DNA from 2 places in the Acidovorax carolinensis genome. Region 1 is predicted to be linked to the other one. Evidence: predicted binding sites of a transcription regulator. Region 1 holds the regulator's gene; the other holds the start of a gene.

Region 1 (3,416 bases):
GCCCCTGGCGTGGGCCTTGCCGAAAAAGCCGACCGCAACAAGCCCATGAACATCGAGGCCGATGCGTTGCGCCACGATGAGCTCAAGCAGACCAGTGTGTTCACGGGCCGGGTGGTCATGACCAAGGGTTCCATCGTGCTGCGGGGCGCGCGGCTCGATGTGCGCCAGGATGCCGATGGCTACCAATATGGCGTGGTGACGGCCGAGCCAGGCAAGCGCGCGTTCTTCCGGCAAAAGCGCGACACCCCGGCCGGCGCACCCGACGAGTTCATCGAAGGCGAGAGCGAAATCATCGAGTACGACGGCAAGGCCGACAACGTGCGCTTCATCACCCGCGCCGAGATGCGCCGCTATCGTGAATCGGTGGTGACCGATGACGTGTCGGGCGCCGTCATCGTCTACAACAACCTGACCGACGTGTTCACGGTCGATGGCCAGAAAAAGTCGGCTGCAAGCGCGCCGGGCGATGCACCCGCCCCGGGCGGACGCGTGCGCGCCGTGCTGTCTCCGGCCAAGGAGCAGCCTGCCGGCGTTGCGGCCCCGGCGCCGGCGGCCAGCGGTCCGGTGCTGCGTCCCAGCAACTCGCTCGGCGGTGCAAGCAAGTGAGTGCTGCGACGGTGAATACAGGTCAAGGCCCAGATACCCAGGCGGGCAGCCGCCTGGAAGTCGAGCACCTCGAAAAATCCTATGGCAGCCGCAAGGTCGTCAAGGACGTGTCCCTGGTCGTGCAAAAGGGCGAAGTGGTGGGGCTGCTTGGCCCCAATGGCGCGGGCAAGACCACCTCGTTCTACATGATCGTTGGCCTGGTGCGCTGCGATGGCGGTGATATCCGCATCGATGGCCACTCGGTGGCGAACATGCCGATCCACCGGCGTTCGCGTCTGGGGTTGTCCTATCTGCCGCAAGAGGCGTCGATCTTTCGCAAGCTGAACGTCGAGGAGAACGTGCGCGCCGTGCTGGAGCTGCAGCGCGGCGACGATGGCAAACCCTTGCCCGGGCCGAGATTGAAGCGCGCCTCACCGCCTTGCTGCAGGAGTTGCGCGTGGACCACCTGCGCGAATCACCGGCCCTGGCCCTGTCGGGCGGTGAGCGCCGCCGGGTCGAAATCGCCCGTGCCCTGGCCACCCAGCCGCGCTTCATCCTGCTCGACGAGCCCTTTGCCGGCATCGACCCGATCGCGGTGATTGAGATCCAGCGCATCATCGGCTTTTTGAAGGCGCGCGGCATCGGCGTGCTGATCACCGACCACAACGTGCGCGAAACGCTGGGCATCTGCGACCACGCCTTCATCATCAGCGATGGTCGCGTGCTGGCCCAGGGCACTCCGTCCGAAATCGTTGACAACGCCGAGGTGCGTCGGGTGTACCTGGGCGAACATTTCAGGATGTGATGAAACCGGGTCTTTCGCTGCGCGTTTCGCAGCACCTGTCGCTCACGCCGCAGTTGCAGCAATCCATCCGGCTGTTGCAGCTGTCGACGCTGGAGCTGTCGCAGGAAGTCGAGCAGATGCTCGATGAAAACCCGTTTCTGGAGCGCACCGCCGAAGAAGCGCCGCGCGAGGAATTTGGCCTGGAGGCGGCCGACACCCCCGCGCAGGCCGACGACTACAGCGCCGATGACGCTATGTATTCAGGAGCTGCTGGCGCAAGCAGTACAAGCGCTGAGGGCCAAAATGATGCTGAAACCCCCAGCGCCAGCGCGGATGAGCCCGACTGGAGCGGCGACGGCACCGTGGAAATGGCGCCCAACGATGCCGAGTGGGGTGGCGATGCACCCGCCCGCAACCGCAACGACTCCGACGGCGACGAGGCCGATGCCACCGAGCTGGCGCGCTCGCACGAGTCGCTCACGTCCTTTCTGCACCGTCAGGCCCTGGCGCTGCGCCTGTCCGAGATCGACCGCGCCGCGCTGCGTTTTCTGATCGAATCGCTGAACGACGATGGCTACCTCGAAGAACCACTTGAAGAGCTGGCCACGGGCCTGGCCGGCGAGGGCAACCTGGAGCAGATCGACGAGCTGGTGCACCGTTTCACCGTGGCGCAACGCCTGCTGCAAAGCCTGGAGCCCGTGGGCGTGGGCGCGCGCAACCTGGCCGAATGCCTGACGCTGCAGCTGACCGCCCTGGCCGCCGATGAAAACAGCGCGATCGACCCCGACACCGTGCAGACCGCTCTGCGCATCTGCCAGCAGCCGCTGGAGATGCTGGCGCGCCGCGACATCCGCCGCCTGACGCAGCTGTGTGGCGATGGCGAGGAGCGCACCCGCGCCGCCATGGCGCTGATTGCCCGCCTGGAGCCGCGCCCCGGCCGCCGCTTTGCCGATGTCGAGCGCAACATCATCGTGCCCGACGTCATCGTGCGCAAGGCGGGCCGTGCCAACGGCCGCGATGGCCAGCACAACTTCATCGTTCAGCTCAATCCCGACGTGATGCCGCGCCTGCGCGTGCACGACATCTACGCCGGCGCTCTGCGCGGTCACAAGGGCGGCGAGGGCCACCAGGGCATGCAGCAGCGCCTGCAGGAGGCGCGCTGGTTCATCAAGAACATCCAGCAGCGCTTTGACACCATCCTGCGCGTCTCCCGCGCCATCGTCGAGCGGCAGAAGAATTTTTTCACCCACGGCGAGCTGGCCATGCGCCCGCTGGTGCTGCGCGACATCGCCGACGAGCTGGGCCTGCACGAGTCCACCATCAGCCGCGTGACCACCGCCAAGTACATGGCCACGCCGATCGGTACCTATGAGCTCAAATACTTCTTTGGCTCGGGCCTGGGCACCGAGACCGGCGGCAATGCCTCCAGCACGGCGGTGCGTGCGCTGATCAAGCAGTTCGTCGCCGCTGAAAACCCCGCCAAGCCGCTGTCCGACAGCCAGATCGCCGAGATGCTCAAGGAGCAGGGCATCGAGTGCGCGCGCCGCACGGTGGCCAAGTACCGCGAGGCGCTCAAGATCGCGCCCGCCAACCTGCGCAAGGCGCTCTAGGCACACCCCCGCTTGGGGCGCATGGCGCCCCCTGTGCGATTCTTTCGTTTATCTACCCGCCGTACCCACCATGGCCCGCATCGTTTTCGACCTTCCCCCGCATTTCGGTTTTGCCACCGAGATGCAGATCTACATCAGCCACGTCAACCAGGGCGGGCACCTGGACAACGCACAGCTGCTCACGTTGGTGTCCGAAGCGCGCGTGCGCTTCTTCCAGTCGCTGGGCTACCCCGAGGCGGACGTGGGCGGCCTGTCCATCGTGGTGGGCGACATCGTGGCGCAGTACAAGTCCGAGGGTTTCCACGGCGAGACGATGCGCGTGGAGATGGCGCCAGCGGACTTCAACCGCTATGGTTTCGACCTCGTCTTTCGCATGACCGAGAAGACATCGGGCCGCGAGGTGGCGCGCGGCAAGATCGGCATCGTCTTCATCGGCA
Region 2 (3,416 bases), 120 kb from region 1:
CGATTTCAATGGTGTCCACCTGCCGAACCCGCGCATCACCGAGAAAGGTGTGGGTCGTCAGGCCGGAGCCAAAGCCAATTACCCCGACCCGCTGGGGCGACGCGTGCATGCTCAGCGGCAAGGCTGCGGCCAGCACCATCGTTGGCTCGTCCAAAGATGCGGGCTGGTTATCGTCCATCTGAATGGAGGCATCGGTTTTGCCATTTGTGGAAATGTGCAGGTTGCCGTTGTCAGACAGCACGGCGGCAACGCTGGTGGTTTTTCCATCCTTGTAGTACAGAACCTTGTCGCCCTGCTGCAAGCTGGTGCGCCCGTGCCGAAACACCCCGGACGCCGTTGTCATGGGGTCAAACGGAATACGCACTGCCACGATCAGCGCCACGGCGGCCAATCCCAAGCCCATGCCAAAGCGCACCATGGACTTTTGCGTATCGGCATGCAGGCGAAGCAGAACCAACCCAATGCCCATGTCCACCAATGCGGCGATGCACAGCGCGAGCTTGAGGCCAAGTACCGGAATAAGGAAATGGATGGCTGCGAACACCCCTGCAATGGAGCCCAAGGTGTTCCACGCATACACACGGCCAATGGCACGCTCGCCCTGCCCATTGCGCAACAGCGCCACGGTAAATAAGGGCAGCGTCGTGCCGGCAAAGAAGGCCGCAGGCAACATGATGGCGATGGCAGTCGTTGCGGTGCCTAAATTGAACAGCGCATATCCGCCATCCGTTTTGGCCAGGGCCTGAATCAACCAGCCCACCCAGGCAAACGCATTGGCGTAAACCGCCAGCGATGCCAGGGCCGCCACGCCCATGAACACCTGCATCCACCCAACCAGCCGCAAAGGGGCGTCGGTGCTGTCTGCATGCCTGCGTACCCAGAGGCCGCCCAGGGCGATGCCCGCAATGAATGAGGCCAGCATGAGCTCAAAGGCATGCATGGTGCTGCCCACTGTCATGCTGAGCATGCGGATCCAGATGATTTCGTAGGCAAAAGATGCCGCCCCAGAAAGTGCTGTGCTGATCAGTACCAGCCGGAGCAACGGGTTGTGCCGCAAGCTTTGCTCAGAAGTTGGCCGCGCCTGGGCAGCCGCAGGACGCACCGGTTCTGGCTCACGCGCAAGCCACCAGGCCAGTCCCGCAACCGCGAAATTGAGAACACCCGCAACCACCATGGCGCCAGGCAAACCCACCCAGGGCAACAGAACAAAAACGGCCACCAATGCACCGCCAGCAGCACCAATGCTATTTGTAAAGTAGAGACTTCCCAACACGTGACCATCGCTCCCTGGGAAACGGCGGATCAGCCCTCCGCTCATCAATGGGAAGGTCATACCCAGCAAAATGGTCTGCGGCAGTATCAACAGGGCGGCAACTATCCAACGCGCAAGATTTATGGCCCAAGGGTCCGCCAAGGCGGGAATGAGCCAGTCATAACTGAAACTCGCCACGCTACCAAAGATGCTGTGAAACAGCAGCCCGCACACCCCGATGATGGCTTCAATCACCGCATAACCACGAATCAGATTGCGCCAGCGTCGGCCCGCATGTGCAATCCATGCAGCTCCGGCGGCCATGCCTCCCATGAATATCGCAAGAACGAGCGCTTGCGCATAGGCTGCATGCCCCAAGAACAGCCCAAGGTAATGCGACCAAATGGATTGATAAATTAGGCCGGCAAAACCGGATAAGACAAAAATGGCGAACAACCAGTGTCGATGGTTGCGATGCGTTGGGGTCATCAAGAGGAGGCTCCAGAGGGGAAAGAGAACTGCAGAAGCCAAGCAAGCAAAATTGGCGCCTGCCTTTGGGCAGCTTTGCGTGTGTGAGGCGCCGCAGCGGACGCGGACAAGTTCAGGGTGAAAGTGGGGCGGCGTCTTATAAAGGACTATTAACGCTGGAATATTAATTGCTTTGGATATCGAATCCACTAAAGTGACACGCACATGATGATTCGACAACACGACGAGGGATTCACCCTGCTAGAACTCATGGTCGTTGTTGCGATTGTGGGTATCTTGGCAGCGATTGCGTTACCAGCATATCAAACGTTCACTGCACGGGCCCGTGTGATGGAGGGGTTGAGCATCGCCGATGGTGCCAGGGTAGAGATCGGGTCAGGGTCGGCTGCAGCAACCGATCTGGCGAACACCATTGGGGTCTGGAACTCCCGGACGGGCGGGGTTGGTGCAAGAAGCAAGTACGTATCGAGTGTGCTGATGACGGCTGCTCCTGGGACGGCTGCAGACGGTGAAATTACCGTCACATTTAGCGCCAATGCGGGTCCCGTCGACGGACGAACACTCGTGCTGACCCCCTGGAGACAGGGCACGGGGGGCGCCGTGGCTTTGGGTACGTCATACGCTGCGAATGCGGCTGGTGTCTTGGGCGTGTCCGAATTTCCGTGTGTGAGGCTCATTGAACCTTCACCGATTTCGTGAAGCTGGTTGGATATCTTACGTGCTCGGTTTCATGAATCGTTCTTCGTAGAGGATTGCAAACTGGTTCATCGCTGATTTCCAATGGTTGGCTGCTCGCCCCCAGTCCTCGGTGATGTTGCGCAGGGCCAGCCAGATCAGCTTGGTGGCCGCATCGTCGCTGGGGAAGTGTCCTCTGGTCTTGATGATCTTGCGCAGCCGCGCATTCACGCTTTCAATCGCATTGGTCGTGTAGATCACGCGTCGCACCTCGGGCGGGAAGGCGAAGAATGGGATCACCTTGTCCCAGGCCCTGCGCCAGGCGCCCACGACCGTGGGAAATTTCTGGCCCCAGGGCCCCTTTTCAAACGCATCGAGCTCAGTCTGGGCCGCTTCGGCGCTCACTGCTGTGTAGATGGGTTTGATGGCCGCCGCCAGGCTCTTGCGGTCCTTCCAGCTTGCGAAGTCCAGGCTATTGCGGATCAGGTGCACGATGCAGGTCTGCAGCGTCGTGGCCGGGAACACCGCGCCCAGCGCCTCTGGCATACCCTTGAGCCCGTCGGTGACGGCGATCAGGATGTCATGGACGCCGCGTGTCCTCAGATCGTTGAACACCTTCATCCAGAACTTGGCACCCTCGGTGTTCTCGATCCAGATGCCCAGGATGTCGCGGCTGCCATCGGGCAGCACACCCAGCGCCAGGTACACGGCCTTGGCGCGCACCACGCCATCCTCGCGGATCTTGACCCGCAGCGCGTCAAAGAACACCACCGGGTACATCGCCTCCAGCGGGCGCGTCTGCCAGGCCGTGACCTCGCTCATCACGGCGTCGGTGACACTGCTGATGAGGTCGGGCGAGACGTCCACCGAGTACATCTCGGCCAGGAAGCCCTGGATCTCGCGCACCGTCATGCCCCGGGCGTACATGGCGATGATCTTGTCATCGAAGCCGGTGAAGCGCCGTTCGTGCTTGCCGATGAGTTGTGGCTCGAAAGTGCCC

The links. Region 1 encodes sigma-54, which starts transcription at its own class of promoters, with help from an activator protein. Its sites were predicted from a motif close to TGGCANGNAANCTGCTTT; they were not measured.
Region 2: CBP34_RS18655 (pilin) is a predicted target of sigma-54. The motif match lies at 1,898-1,915, and genes of this name have one in related genera.

The regions. Positions count from the first base shown of each region.
Region 1 covers NZ_CP021361.1:3,846,026-3,849,441, reverse strand. The annotation lists gene lptA (lipopolysaccharide transport periplasmic protein LptA) at 1-606, shown strand, start outside; partial or broken gene lptB (LPS export ABC transporter ATP-binding protein) at 603-1,390, shown strand; gene CBP34_RS18080 (RNA polymerase factor sigma-54) at 1,390-2,979, shown strand; gene CBP34_RS18075 (acyl-CoA thioesterase) at 3,050-3,416, shown strand, end outside.
Region 2 covers NZ_CP021361.1:3,963,390-3,966,805, forward strand. The annotation lists gene CBP34_RS18650 (fused MFS/spermidine synthase) at 1-1,741, opposite strand, end outside; gene CBP34_RS18655 (pilin) at 1,946-2,440, shown strand; gene CBP34_RS18660 (IS256 family transposase) at 2,456-3,416, opposite strand, start outside.